4 regions of the Alloyangia pacifica genome follow, and region 3 is predicted to be linked to each of the others. Evidence: riboswitches for the same ligand, from Rfam matches in the RefSeq annotation. Region 3 holds a riboswitch; each other region holds the start of a gene.
The links. Region 3 has a riboswitch for cobalamin ahead of CEW88_RS15070 (TonB-dependent receptor plug domain-containing protein). Riboswitches for the same ligand answer to the same signal wherever they lie in the genome.

Region 1 (3,376 bases), 350 kb from region 3:
CAGCACCGCCACAAAGCCGAAGGCGAGGAGCGCCCCCGCCATGGCCCCTGCCGAAACCGTGACGGCCCCGGCACCGAGCGCGAGTACGATGACCAGCACCGCGCCGGTCGAAGCGCCGGCCGAAATCCCCAGCAGGTAGGGTTCGGCGAGCGGGTTGCGCAGCAGCGCCTGCAGCACCACGCCGCAGATCGCCAGGGAGGCTCCGGCGCACATGGCGACCACCGCCCGGCTCAGCCGGTAGTGCCAGACGATCCCGTCGCGGATCGGATCGACCGCAAGGTCGAGCCCGAAGAGTCGGTTGGCCAGCGTAGACAGGGCCTCGCGCGGGGTCACGCTGATCTCGCCGAAGAGAACCGCGCAGCAGGTCGCGAGGGTGAGGGCGACGCCACCGGCAAGCACGAAGGACCCCAGCCCCGTCAGAGGGCCGGAGCGGGTCCGGCGCGAAACGCTCACCGCGTAAGACCGATGTCTTTCAGGCCCGTCGAAAGGACCTCGACCCCGTCGACGGCCCGAAGCGTCGGGTTCATCGAATGCGCGGGCATCTCGATCAGATGTCCCGCACGCACTGCGCGCAGCTGGCTGGCAACCGGATCGCTTTCCAGAAACGCGCGTTTCGCCGCCACGTCGTCGCCGGGGAGGTTGCGCCGCTCCATGGTGCCAAGCACGATCACATCCGGATCGAGCTCTGAAATCGTCTCCCAGCCAACCAGCGGCCATTCCTCGTCCGAGGTGATCACGTTGCGCACCCCCAGAGCTTCGGAAATCCATGCCGGCGCCCCGAACCGCCCGGCCACATAGGCTTCGCCGGCGATCTCGGGCGACGAGAACCAGTAGAGCACCGAGACGTCCCTTGCCTGCAGCGCTGCCGCACCCGCCGTGGCCGCCTCGATCCGGGCGGCATTGGCAGCAACCAGGTCAGCCCCCCGCGCCGGCACGCCGAAGATCTGGGCCAGTTCGGTGATCTCGCGGTTCAGCAGATCGTCGCTCCAGGCCTGCGCGCGGACGCCGTCGCCGCTGCCGGCACTGAAGTCGCTCTTGGCGCATTCCGCAGGCGAGACATAGGTGCTGATGCCGAAATCGTCGAACTGCGCGAAGGTGCCAACCCGGGCCTGATCCGGGGCGATGTCGTTGATCCACTGCGCCGCGACGAAATCGGGGCGGGTCTTCAGCACGGCCTCGAAACCGGGCGAGTTGTCGGCGATGCGCGGCACGGCTTGCCCCGCGTAGGCCAGCGGCGCTGGCAGCGGCGCGAGCCAGATGGCGGTCCCGACGATATGCTCGGCGAGGCCGAGCGAGAGCAAAATCTCCGTCGTGCCTTGGCCGATCGAGACCACGCGCTCGGGCGGCTTGGCATAGGTCGTCACACGGTCGCAGTTGGGGATCTGCAACGGGTAGTCGGTCGATTCTGCAAATGTCGTTTCAGGAATGGGCAGCAAGGCGCAGCACAGCAGCGCAAGGCCGCGGAGGCGGCCCGAGGTTGTAAGAAACATCCGTATCCTTTCCCGGACACCCCGTCCGGTCGGTTGCGCAGGTGACGCCCCCGCGGGATCGCGGGGCCGGAACGGCAGGTCTCCTGACTTGCGGCCATGGTCCCGAAACCGCCTTCCCGCGCCATTTGGCCCAGTGGCTTCGCCCGGTAAGGGCGGGTGGCTCGGAACGGACGCTTACAGTTGCGGGGGCAGTCCCGGAGTCCGCGGCCCAAGGCCGCGTCACCGGGTTCCCTTTTCATCCCGGATGGGAACCGTTCGCGGCGAACCTCGGGGCGGCGCCGTGCTTTGTCAAGTTGCCATGCTCCCATCGGCCCGGCGTATCGGGGTCGCCCTGCATCCCGGCCGGGCAGTGAAGCGAAAGCCCCCGGTCGGCGGTCTTTGCCACCAGCGCCGGATCGTGGCTGACCAGCATGATGGCGCAGCCGTCGCGTTCGGCGGTGTCCACAAGCAGGCCGATGACCTCTGCCTGGGTGATCGGATCAAGACGCGAGGTCGGCTCATCGGCAAAGATGAAGGCCGGGCGCACCAGCAGCAGGCGCAGGATCGCCAGTCGCTGCAACTCCCCGCCCGAAACCTCGCTCGGCTTGCGACCCAGCAGCACCGGGGCAAGGCCGAGGCGCTCCATGTGGTGCTCGATCTGCCGCGGGTCCTGCCCATGCAGCCGCGCCACATCGCTCAGCGTGCGCTGAAGGCTCTGGTGCCGCGGAAAGGCCGCGACGGGATCCTGATACAGCTTCTGGTAGGCGCTCGCCCGCGATGCCGTGCGGGTGACGCGCCCGGCGGAGGGGCGGTGCAGCCCGAGCAGCACATCCCCCAGCGTCGATTTCCCACAGCCCGAGGGCCCGGTGATCCCGAAGATCTGCCCCGCGGCGATATCCAGCGACACATCACGGAAAAGCTCTCGGTCGCCGCGAGTCGCGGCGAGCCCCGCGGTTCGCACCACGCTGCTGCCCGCGGGCGCGGGCGCGCGCTTTTGCCATGTCTCGGGGTCTGCCGCGATCAGCCGGGCGGTGTAGTCGGAGGTTGGCGCGGCAAGGACATCGGCGGTGGGGCCGGACTCGACCACGCGGCCCTTGCGCAATACGACGATCTGACCGCCGACCCGCCGCGCCAGCGCAAGATCGTGGGTAATGACGATCAGCCCGCCGCCGCTGCCCACCTCCGCCATCAGCATCTCGGCCACATCGTCGCGGCGCGCGGCATCAAGCCCCTTGGTCGGCTCATCGGCGATGACGATCTGCGCACCCCCGGCCCGCGCCGCGGCGATGGCGACACGCTGCGCCATGCCGCCGGAGAGTTCATGTGGCAGTTTTGCTCCGGCACCCTGAAGCCCCAGCGCTGCCAGATCGTCACCGGCGCGGGTGCGAGCCTCGGCGGGGCTCAGGCCGCGCACCAGTTGATGCGCCTCGGCGACCTGCCGCGCGGCGGGCATTAACGGGTCCAGCGACAGCCACGGCTCCTGCGGCAGCACCGCGATCTGCCGCCCCCAGAGGCCGCGGAACTCGCGCGGCCGCGCGGCGCTGATCCGTCGCCCACCGATGTCGACCTCGCCCCGCGCCGAGAGGCTCTCGGGCAGCGTGCCCATGATTGCCTGCGCAAACAGGCTCTTGCCCGAGCCGGTCTCGCCGAGGATCACCAGCGGCACCCCCGGCTCCAGCGTGATCGACAGCGGCTCGACAAGCTGCGTGCCGCCGTCGTGGATGCAGATGTCCTTTGCGCTCAGAAGGGTCATGTCTCGCGGCTCCCGGCCAGAAGGGTGAGGCCCAGCAGCAGGCCGAAGGTGGCACTCACCGGCGCGAGCAGCGCATGCGGCGCCTCCTGCCAGTATGGCATGAGCTCGACCATCATCAGGCCAAGCTCGGGCGTCGGCGCGCGCATGCCGACGC
Region 2 (3,376 bases), 440 kb from region 3:
CCCCGGCCTCGACCATCGTCACGCCGCCGCTGTCGGCGCCGTAGATGGCCCGGGTCCGCCCCTCGGGACAGCGGGTGGCAAGGATCACCGGGATGCCCGCCGCGACGAGCTTGCGGCAGACCTCGGCAAAGCCCTTGGGGGCATTGCCGCGCCCGAAGGCCTCGATGACCACGCCCGAGACGCCGTTCGAGGCACACCACTCCAAGTAGCGCGGCGTGCTGCCGAGCCCGAGCGCGATAAGCTCGACGTTCGGGTCCAGCGACGGCGCGTCGATCACCTCGCGCGGGCGCGCAGGGCGCGTGTAGAGATGCACCTCGCCCTCGTCGATCTCGCCCAGCTTGCCATGGCCGTTCGAGCGGAAGGTGTCCACGCGCGAGCTGTGCACCTTGCTGACGTAGCGCGCGCCGTGGATTTCGCCCTCGAAGACGATGACCGCACCCACGCCGGCCAGATCCGGCGCCGCCGCGCAGAGCAGCGCGTCGTGCATGTTGCGCGGCCCGTCGGTGTCGGCCTGGCCCGCGTGGCGCTGTGCGCCGGTGAAGACCACTGGCTTGTCGGACCTGACCAGCAGCCGCGCGAGAAAGGCGCTCTCCTCCATGGTATCGGTACCATGGGTGACGACGACGCCATCCACCCCGGGCTCGGCCAGTCGGGCGTCGATGTGGCGACAGAGCTTGTGAATCGTCTCGAGCGTCAGCGCGTTGCTGCCCGCGGCCTCGATGTTGTCGACCTCGACGGTGATCCCGGGCAGTGGTGCGTGCAGGCTTTCGAGCAGCCTGTCGCCGCTCAGCCCGGCGGTGACCGCGCCGCCCTCGGTCTTGGCATAGGAGGCAATTGTGCCACCGGTGGCGACGAGAACGATATGGGACATGCGGACCTCCTGCAGGGCTGAACTGACGGTGCGTGATGTCTGCATATGCGCGCGGGCGGGCGAAAGCCAGATCGCTTGGCGGCGCGCGCCTATCAGGAAGCTTGCGGAGGAAGGGAGGATGCGGCGGCCCCAAGGGAGGAGGAGAAGGGCCGCCGCCGATTTCCGGGGCTGAGGGAGGAGGAGAAACACCCCGAAAAAATCCTTGAACGCGTTGCCGCGTCGACAGGGGCACATTTAGGGGCCCTCCCTGGCCCGGGCAACGCACATTCCTGCAGGGCCGAGTTGTCGAGAATGCATGGCCCGCGCAACCCCTTGCAAAGGCCGCTCCAAGGGTGTCCACCGTGGCCGACTTGCTGCACACAGAGGCTGAAAAATTTTTTGAAGTCGGGCTCGCACAACAGGATATTGACGCATGACCTGCATCCTGTTCTAGATATAGTTGCTTTTCGGTTCATCGAGTCGGGCGACGGCCCGGCGCGGCGCTAAGAGGGAAACCGGTGTAACACCGGTGCTGCCCCCGCAACTGTAAGCGGCGAGTGAAGGCCCAATGAGCCACTGGGACATCCCGGGAAGGCGCGGCCGGACCCACGACCCGCCAAGCCAGGAGACCTGCCGAAGGCCTGACAGAATGACCACGAACGGAGGGTTCGGGGCGTGCGAGGACCGCGTCAGGCACAAGGCCTGCGCGGTGACGCGTCCCCGCCTTCGCAGCTGAGGACGCAAGAGCATGATCACCGTCTATTCGAAACCCGCCTGCGTGCAGTGCACTGCCACCACCCGCGCGCTCGATGCCAAGGGGCTGGACTACAACGTGATCGACCTCACCGAGGACGACGCGGCCATGTCGCTGGTCACCGAGCTCGGCTACCGCCAGGCCCCCGTCGTGACCTTTGGCGAAGACCACTGGTCGGGCTTCCGTCCGGACCTGATCGCCCGCCTCGCGAGCTGATCGCGGCGGGATCGGCAACAAGGGATCGACCATGTCGGGGCTCGTCTTCTTCTCCTCTGCCAGCGGCAACACCGCGCGCTTCGTCGCCAGCCTCGGCCGGGCGGCGCTGCGCATCCCGGTGTCGCCCAAGGAACTGACGCCCGATCCGCGCGATCCCTTTGTGCTGATCTGCCCGACCTATGCCGACGGCGAAGGCCGCGGCGCGGTGCCGAAGCAGGTGATCCGCTTTCTCAACGACCCGTCCCGCCGCGCGCTGCTGCGCGGCGTGATCGCCAGCGGCAATCGCAACTTCGGCGAGACCTTCGCGCTCGCGGGCCGCGTCATCGCGCAAAAATGCAATGTCCCCCTGCTCTACTCGTTTGAGCTGGCGGGAACGACCAAGGATTTCGCCCGCGTCAACGACGGGCTCGACGCTTTCTGGGGGACCCCATGCTTGACCGCCTGAACGAGACGCTGGACTACCACGCGCTCAACGCCATGCTGAACCTCTACGATGCGGACGGCAACATCCGCTTCGAGGCCGACCGGATGGCGGCGCGGCAGTATTTCCTTCAGCACGTGAACCAGAACACCGTGTTCTTCCACTCGCTGACGGAAAAGCTCGGCTACCTCGTCGAGGAAGGCTATTACGAGGCGGAGGTGCTCGAGCAATACCCGCCCGCCTTCCTGCAGAAGATCTGGGACGCGGCCTTTGCCAAGAAGTTCCGCTTCCCGACCTTTCTCGGCGCGTTCAAGTATTACACCTCCTACACGCTGAAGACGCGTGACGGGAAACGCTTCCTCGAGCGCTACGAGGACCGCGTCGTCATGGTGGCGCTGGCGTTGGCACGCGGCGACGAGGCGCTGGCGATGTCGTTCATGGAAGAGATGCTCTCGGGCCGCTTCCAGCCCGCCACGCCGACCTTCCTCAACGCCGGTAAGAAGAGCCGGGGCGAGCTGATCTCCTGCTTCCTGCTGCGCATCGAAGACAACATGGAAAGCATCGGCCGGGCGATCAACTCGTCGCTGCAGCTGTCCAAGCGCGGCGGCGGCGTCGCCCTGATGCTGACCAACATCCGCGAGGCCGGCGCGCCGATCAAGGGCATCGAGAACCAGTCCTCGGGCGTCATCCCTGTGATGAAGCTGCTCGAAGACAGCTTCTCCTATGCCAACCAGCTGGGTGCGCGTCAGGGCGCGGGCGCGGTCTATCTGAACGCGCACCACCCCGACATCCTCAAGTTCCTCGACACCAAGCGCGAGAACGCCGATGAGAAGATCCGCATCAAGACGCTCAGCCTTGGCGTGGTGATCCCCGACGTGACCTTCGAGCTCGCCAAGCGCAACGAGCCGATGTATCTCTTCTCGCCGCATGACGTGCAGAAGGTCTACGGCGTGCCCTTCTCCGAAATCTCGGTCACCGAGAAATACGAGGAGATGGTCGAGGACAAGCGCATCCGCAAGACCAAGATCAACGCCCGCGCCTTCTTCCAGACGCTGGCCGAGATCCAGTTCGAGAGCGGCTATCCCTACATCATGTTCGAGGACACGGTGAACGAAGCCAACCCGGTCGACGGGCG
Region 3 (3,376 bases):
TGGGCATCGGGCTGCTGGCGCAGGAGCGCGGGCTGCGCCGCGGCACGGCACAGGCGGCGGACAAGTTCGATGTCATCGTCGCAGCGCCGGGCAGCGAGCTGACTGCCCTCTTCGCCTCGGTCTTCCTGCAGCCCTCGGACATGGGGCTGGTTTCGGGCACCGCCTACGCCGAGATCGCCGGTCACCCGCAGGTCTCCATCGCCGCGCCGCTGGCGTTCGGAGACAGCTACGGCAGCGCGCCGGTGGTCGGCACCACTGCGGACTTCCTGCGCCATCTTTCCGAGGACCGGATTGAGGGGCGGCTCTGGGAGGATCACGCCGAGGCGGTGATCGGCGCGCTGATGCCGCTGGAGATCGGCGCAGGCTTCACCCCCGCGCATGGCACCGGAGACGCCGCCGATCCCGAGGCGCATGGCGGCAGCCACCAGGCGGTAGGGGCAGAGGACCATGATGGAGACACTCTCCACGACGAGGCCCACGACCATGGCGCAGCGATCACCGTGGTCGGCCGCATGGCGCCCACCGGCACGCCCTGGGATCGGGCGATCCTGATCCCGGTCGAATACGTCTGGGAGATTCACGGGCTCGCCAACGGCCACGCGCCGGACAATGAGGCCCGGATCGGCGCGCCTTTCGATCCCGAGTATTTTCCCGGCACCCCCGCCGTGGTGGTGCGAGCGCAGGAGCTCTGGGCCAATTACGCGCTGCGTTCCGAGTTCACCCGGGACGGCGAAACCATGGCCTTCTTCCCCGGCGCGGTGCTTTCGCGGCTCTACCGAGTGATGGGCGACGTGCGCCAGGCGATGTCGGTGATGGCGCTGGTCACACAGGGGCTGGTGGCGGCGAGCGTGCTCACCGGGCTCTTCATCCTCACCCGCCTCTTCCGCCGCCAGATCGCGCTGCTGCGCGCGCTCGGCGCGCCCCGGCGCTTCGTCTTCGCCACGGTCTGGGCCTTCTGCGCGGTGCTGCTGCTCGCGGGGGCGCTGCTCGGACTGGCGGTTGGCTGGGGCGCGGCGGAGCTGCTGTCGCGCGTGCTGAGCGCCCGCACCGACATCGCGATCTCGGCCCTGCCGGGCTGGACCGAGCTGCACCTGCTGGCCGGCTTCGTCTCGCTCGCCCTGCTGCTGTCCCTGCTGCCCGCCGCCGTGGTGCTGCGCCAGCCGCTCCTGGACGGGCTGCGGAGCTGAGCCCGCGCGCCTCAAGGTGTCCGACCGTTTCTGATCATTGCGCGCCGCGCGGCGAGTCGCTATGCCGTCCCTGCTTCGGTTCCGGGCGGCTTGCTGCCCGGTGAATAGGGAATGCGGTGCGGGCGGCCTGCCCAACTCCGTGACTGCCCCCGCAACTGTAGGCGGAGAGCGACGCCGGACCTAAGTCACTGCCTTTCGGGGCGGGAAGACCCGGCCAAGCGATGACCCGCGAGTCAGGAGACCTGCCGAAGCCGATCACCCAGTCCCGGCGCGGGGAGCGCCGCGGGCGACGGACCTTCCGTAGAGGTGGCATCACGCTAACCGTCTGCGGCAGGGGACTCCCTTCCGGCGACAAGAAAAGAACGGAAAAGGGACCATGAAGCCATCGCAGCGCGCAGCGCTCTTCACAGCCACCGCCCTCACCACGCTCGGCCTGACCGGCACCGCCTTCGCGCAGGAGGCCACCGACCTCGGCACGCTGACCCTCAGCGCCAATCGCGGCGAAAGCACCGAGCTTGCGCGCAGCGGCGTGACGGTGGAGGTGGTCACCAATGAAGACCTCGAGCAAAGCGGCGAGACGCTGCTCGCCGACCACCTCGCGCGGCTGTCCGGCGTCAGCGTATCGAGTAACGGCGGTATCGGCGGGCTCACCTACATGCGCATTCGCGGCCTCTCGAGCCGATATGTTGGCGTCTACATCGATGGTATCGACGTCACCGACACCTCGGCGCCTCAGATCCAATACGACTTCGGCACCTTGACCACCGGCGGCATCAGTCGCATCGAGGTGCTGAAGGGCTCGCAATCGGCGCTCTACGGCTCCGAGGCGATCGGCGGCGTGGTGAACATCACCACCAACCGCGCCACCGAGGAAGGGCTAAGCCAGAGCGTCGAAGCCGAATACGGCAGCTATGACACCCGCAAGCTGGGCTACAACCTCAGCTACCTTGGCACGCGCGGCAGTTTCGCCTCGTCGCTGAGTTACATCAAGACCGACGGCTATTCCGCCGCCGACGAAGACGACGGCAACGACGAGGCCGACGGTCACGAGGCCACCCGTCTTAGCTTCTCGGGCGACTACGCGCTGACCGACACGGTGACCCTGGGCGGCGCGGCCTTCTGGGAAAAAAGCAGCCACGATTACGACGAGTTCGGCCCGATGGACGGCGTCACGCACGACGAGAAGGTTGAGGGCGAGCAATACGGCGCGCGGGCTTTCGCGCGCGTGGAAACCGGCGGCGTCAGCCACGAGTTTTCGGCGCAGGCCTTCGAGACCGACCGCACCGACACCTACGAGGGGTCGGATACTGACTATCTCGGCCAGCGCCGCGGCCTCGGCTACGAGGGCCAGACCGAACTTGGCGCCGCAACCCTCACCTTCGGCGCCGATTACATGCGCGAGGAGTTCGAGGTGCTCAGCGCATGGGGTGACAGCGAAGGCGACTACGCGACCTTCGGAATCTGGGCACAGGCCGACTGGCACCTGAGCGACAAGCTGGAACTGGTCACCGCCCTGCGCCACGACGACCACTCCGAATTCGGCGGCAAGACCACGGGCCGAATCTCGCTGGCCTACCTTCCGAACCCCGACCTCACGCTGCGTGCCAGCGTCGGCACGGGCTTTCGCGCGCCCTCTCCCTACGAGCTCTACTCAACCGGCTCAGGTAACCCGGTTCTCGAGCCCGAGACCTCGGTGAGCTACGAGCTCGGCGTCGAACAGCGCTTCGGCGCGGGCTACCTCGGCGCGGCCCTCTTCCGCACCGAGATCACCGACCTCATTGACTACAACTACCCAAATTACGTGCAGATCGACGGCACCAGCTGGACGCAGGGCGTGGAACTGACCGGCGGGGTGAACCTGTCCGAGGCGCTGTCGCTTGCCGCCGCCTACACCTGGACCGACAGCAAGGACGCGCAGACCGGCGACCGCCTGTCCCGCGTGCCGCTGCACGACCTGTCGCTGTCGCTCGACGCCGATGTGACCGATGCTTTCCGTGCCGGCCTGACGGTGCAGCATGTCTCGGGCCTCGAGGATGCCGACGAGACGCTGGACGATTACACCGTCGCCAACATGAACCTGCGCTACGCCCTGTCGGACCAAGCCGAGCTCTACCTACGGGTCGAGAACCTCTTCGACGAGGATTACCAGGTGGTGAAGGGCTACGGCACCTCGGACCGCGCCGCCTATT
Region 4 (3,376 bases), on a different replicon from region 3:
GGCTGCCGAGGTAGGCCCCCCACCAGATGTGCAGCCCCTCGGCAGGGAGCCCCGCGAAGCTGCATTCCCCGTCGAGCATCACCACCACGGTCTCCTCGCTCGAGGGCCAGCCCTGCGCGCGGAGGCGCCGCCCGGTGGTGAGTTTTACCGCGCCGTTCACGCTGTTGAGCGGGATCGCATGGGCGGCGGTCAGCGCCTGGATCGCGGTGATGCCGGGGACCACCCGCAGCCTCGGGGGCGGCAGCAGGCGCCCGGCGATGCGCAGCGTGCTGTCGTAGAGCGCGGGATCTCCCCAGACCAGCAGGGCGACCGGCCCCTCCGGCGCGCCGTGCAGCGCCGCGATCCAGCGCCGGGCGATCTCGTCGTGCCAGGCGGCGACGCGCTCGACATAGGGAAGCGCCGGATCGCGCACGGGGTAGGTGAAGGTGCGGATCTCGGCGTTTGTGCCCGCGGCCTCGAGGATCACCTGGCGCAGTGCCCGGAGGTCGTCTTTCGCCTCGCCCTTCAGCGGCAGCAGGATGACCGCCGCGTCGCGCAGCGCCTGCACCCCCTCGAGGGTCACATGGCCGGGGCTGCCGGTGCCGATGCCGACAAGCCAGAGGTCCTGGATCATGGAGTTGTCCTTGCGGTGGGTGCCCGGCCCCGCTCTGGGGACCGGGCGCTTGGTCAGGCGGTATAGAGCCTTGGCGCGAAGAGCCGGCCGAGCCCGGTGTCGCGCAGCGATTTCGCGGCGGCAAGCGCGGCGAGATCGGCCAGCGGCTCGATCAGCAGCACCAGCATGTAGGCGCCGCCGAAGGTCAGCACCGCGCCGAAGGTCTCGGCCGAGACGCCCTGGCCGTAGAAGACCCAGAAGGCGACCCAGGCGACGACCCCGGCCTGGAACACACCCGAGAGCTTCAGCACGTCGGCATAGCGCAGGTCCACATAGGCCGTGTCGGCGGGCACCACACGACGGGCGAGCGCCGCGGTTGCAAAGAGCGGCACCAGAAGCGTGGTGACATTGACGAAATACATCGGCAGGTCGCTGGGCGCGAAGAACAGCCCCTGCACCAGCAGACCCAGCGCCAGACCCATCGCGGCGGGCGCGGTGCCGAGCAGCAGGAAAAGTGTCGAGCCGAGGATGAAATGCACCTCAGAGACACCGACCGGGAAGTGCGGCAGCACCTCGAAGAAAACGAAGGTGCCAACGGCGGCCATCAGCGTGCGCGCGGCGAGCGAAACGAGATTGCTGCGCGCCGCGTCCTCTGCGGCGAGCTTGGCGGTATAGCCCGCGGCGCCTGCCGCGGTGACGGCGGCGAAGGCAAGTTTGGCGCCGTCTACGACGCCGGGTTCGATATGCATGATATTTCCTTTACGTGTGGCTGCCCCACCGGCAGCGAAATTGCCCCTGAGGGCGGGAAAGGGGGTCGCATGGCAGGTTTCCTGACTCGCGGATCGTCGCGCCTCGGCCCTTCCCGGCATGCCTGCCAGTGGATCTTCCTCGGCGCTCCTCGCTTACAGTTGCGGGGGCAGTCCGGGCCTCTCACCCGGTTCCCTTGCGTCCCGTGCGGGACACCATGCGGGGTCGGCTCAGCGCCGTGCTTTGGTCTGGATGCGCGCCTCCTCTTGTGCTTGTGCGCGGGGGGCAGACGGCTCCTCCGCCGAAATCAGGTGAAAGAAGGTTCCCGTGACCTGCCCGCGCCGCGAGCCGGTCTCGGCCACCGGGGCGCCATCGGCATCGGCGACCTCGGCCAGCGGCGGGTCGGGTTGCTCCAAAATGGTGGAGTAATGGAACTCATGGCCGCGCAGCGCCGCCCCGGCGTCGAAGCCCGGCATCGGCGCGCGCAGCACCGCGCGGCGATAGCCCAAGTGAAACTTGCGGGTCTCGTAGCTGGTGACGAGGCCCAGCAGGCCCGCCATTTCGTGCCGCCTGCCGCCTTTGTCGATCAGCCCCGCGCCAAGGGCCATGTAGCCGCCGCACTCGCCGTGGACGGGGCGCGTCTCGGCATGGCGGCGCAACCCGGCGCGGAAGGTGTCGGCGGCGGCAAGGCGCCCGGCGTGCAGTTCGGGGTAGCCTCCGGGCAGCCAGACCAGATCGGCCCCGGCGGCGGGCGGCTCATCGGCGAGCGGCGAGAACGGCAGGACCTCGGCCCCGGCGGCGCGCCAGCCTTCGAGAAGGTGCGGATAGGTGAAGGAAAAGGCCGCGTCCTGCGCCAGCGCGATGCGCTGCGCCGGGGGTCTGGGCAGGGCTGGCGCATCCTCGGGAAACGGCCCGCCCGCCGCGGCGGTGCGGAGCGCGGCAAGGTCCACGTGCTCGCGCAGGAAGGCGGCATAACCGGCGATGGCGGCTTCGAGGTCCGGATGCTCCACGGCCTGAATGAGGCCAAGGTGCCGCTCCGGCAGGGTCAGGTCGCCGCGCCGGGGCAGCACGCCGAGCACCGGCAGCCCGGCGCGCTCCATCCCGAGCCGCGTGAGCCGCTCGTGGCGGGGCGAGGCAACGCGGTTGAGGATCACCCCGGCGAAGGGCAGATCGGGCATGTACTGCCGGAACCCCAGCGCCGTTGCGGCGGCGGATTGCGCCTGACCGCCCACGTCGAGCACCAGCACCACCGGCCAGCCCATCGCCCGCGCCGTCTCGGCGCTGCTGCCAAAGCCCTGCTGACCGCGCGTGGCGACCCCGTCGTAGAGCCCCATCGAGCCCTCGGCGAGGCTGATGTCCGCCCCCGCCGCCTGCGCCGCGATCGCCTGCCAGAGGTGTGGTCCCATGGCCCAGCCGTCGAGGTTGAAGCTTGGCCGCCCGCTGGCGGCGCGGTGGAAGGCCGGGTCGATGTAGTCGGGGCCGGACTTGAAGGGCTGAACCGCCAAGCCGTCCTCCGCCAGCGCCCGCAGCAGCCCCAGCATCACCGTGGTCTTGCCGGTGCCCGACGAGGGCGCCGAGACCAGAAGTCCGGGAACCTCAGCCATCGGTCTGCGCCTCCTGCTCGGGGGTCCAGCCACTCCACGGGCTCTCGGCGCTTTGCGGGCGGTAGCGGCGGTCGTAGTCGGCTGCGTAAAGGCAGCTCTCGTCAAAGCCCTCGCCCGCCAGCGCCGGGCCGACGAGGATGAGCGCGGTGCGGGTGATGCCCGCGCCGAGCTTGCCCTCGATGTCCGACAGCGTGCCGCGCAGGATCACCTCGTCGGGCCAACTGGCGCGGTAGACCACGGCGACGGGGCAGTCCGCGCCATAGGCGGGGGAGAGATCGGCAACCACCCGCGCGATGTTCTGGATCGACAGGTGGAGGGCCAGCGTCGCGCCGGTGGCGGCGAAATTGGCCAGCGTCTCGCCCTCGGGCATCGACGAGGCCCGGCCCGGCGTGCGGGTCAGCACCACCGATTGCGCGAGGCCCGGCAGGGTCAG

Region 1: another riboswitch for cobalamin. It lies ahead of CEW88_RS24815 (ABC transporter substrate-binding protein); the one in region 3 lies ahead of CEW88_RS15070 (TonB-dependent receptor plug domain-containing protein).
Region 2: another riboswitch for cobalamin. It lies ahead of nrdH (glutaredoxin-like protein NrdH); the one in region 3 lies ahead of CEW88_RS15070 (TonB-dependent receptor plug domain-containing protein).
Region 4: another riboswitch for cobalamin. It lies ahead of CEW88_RS21635 (energy-coupling factor ABC transporter permease); the one in region 3 lies ahead of CEW88_RS15070 (TonB-dependent receptor plug domain-containing protein).

What each region holds. Positions count from the first base shown of each region.
Region 1 covers NZ_CP022190.1:97,531-100,906, reverse strand. Annotated here, with positions in the region: gene CEW88_RS13475 (FecCD family ABC transporter permease) at 1-420, opposite strand, end outside; gene CEW88_RS24815 (ABC transporter substrate-binding protein) at 450-1,490, opposite strand; cobalamin riboswitch at 1,547-1,761, opposite strand; gene CEW88_RS13470 (ABC transporter ATP-binding protein) at 1,726-3,222, opposite strand; gene CEW88_RS13465 (ABC transporter permease) at 3,219-3,376, opposite strand, start outside.
Region 2 covers NZ_CP022190.1:886,044-889,419, reverse strand. Annotated here, with positions in the region: gene CEW88_RS17080 (asparaginase) at 1-871, opposite strand, end outside; cobalamin riboswitch at 1,302-1,502, shown strand; gene nrdH (glutaredoxin-like protein NrdH) at 1,599-1,820, shown strand; gene nrdI (class Ib ribonucleoside-diphosphate reductase assembly flavoprotein NrdI) at 1,852-2,265, shown strand; gene nrdE (class 1b ribonucleoside-diphosphate reductase subunit alpha) at 2,250-3,376, shown strand, end outside.
Region 3 covers NZ_CP022190.1:446,219-449,594, reverse strand. Annotated here, with positions in the region: gene CEW88_RS15075 (FtsX-like permease family protein) at 1-1,187, shown strand, start outside; cobalamin riboswitch at 1,247-1,451, shown strand; gene CEW88_RS15070 (TonB-dependent receptor plug domain-containing protein) at 1,564-3,376, shown strand, end outside.
Region 4 covers NZ_CP022192.1:33,898-37,273, reverse strand. Annotated here, with positions in the region: gene cobF (precorrin-6A synthase (deacetylating)) at 1-613, opposite strand, end outside; gene CEW88_RS21635 (energy-coupling factor ABC transporter permease) at 667-1,341, opposite strand; cobalamin riboswitch at 1,396-1,574, opposite strand; gene CEW88_RS21630 (cobyrinate a,c-diamide synthase) at 1,570-2,943, opposite strand; gene cobM (precorrin-4 C(11)-methyltransferase) at 2,936-3,376, opposite strand, start outside.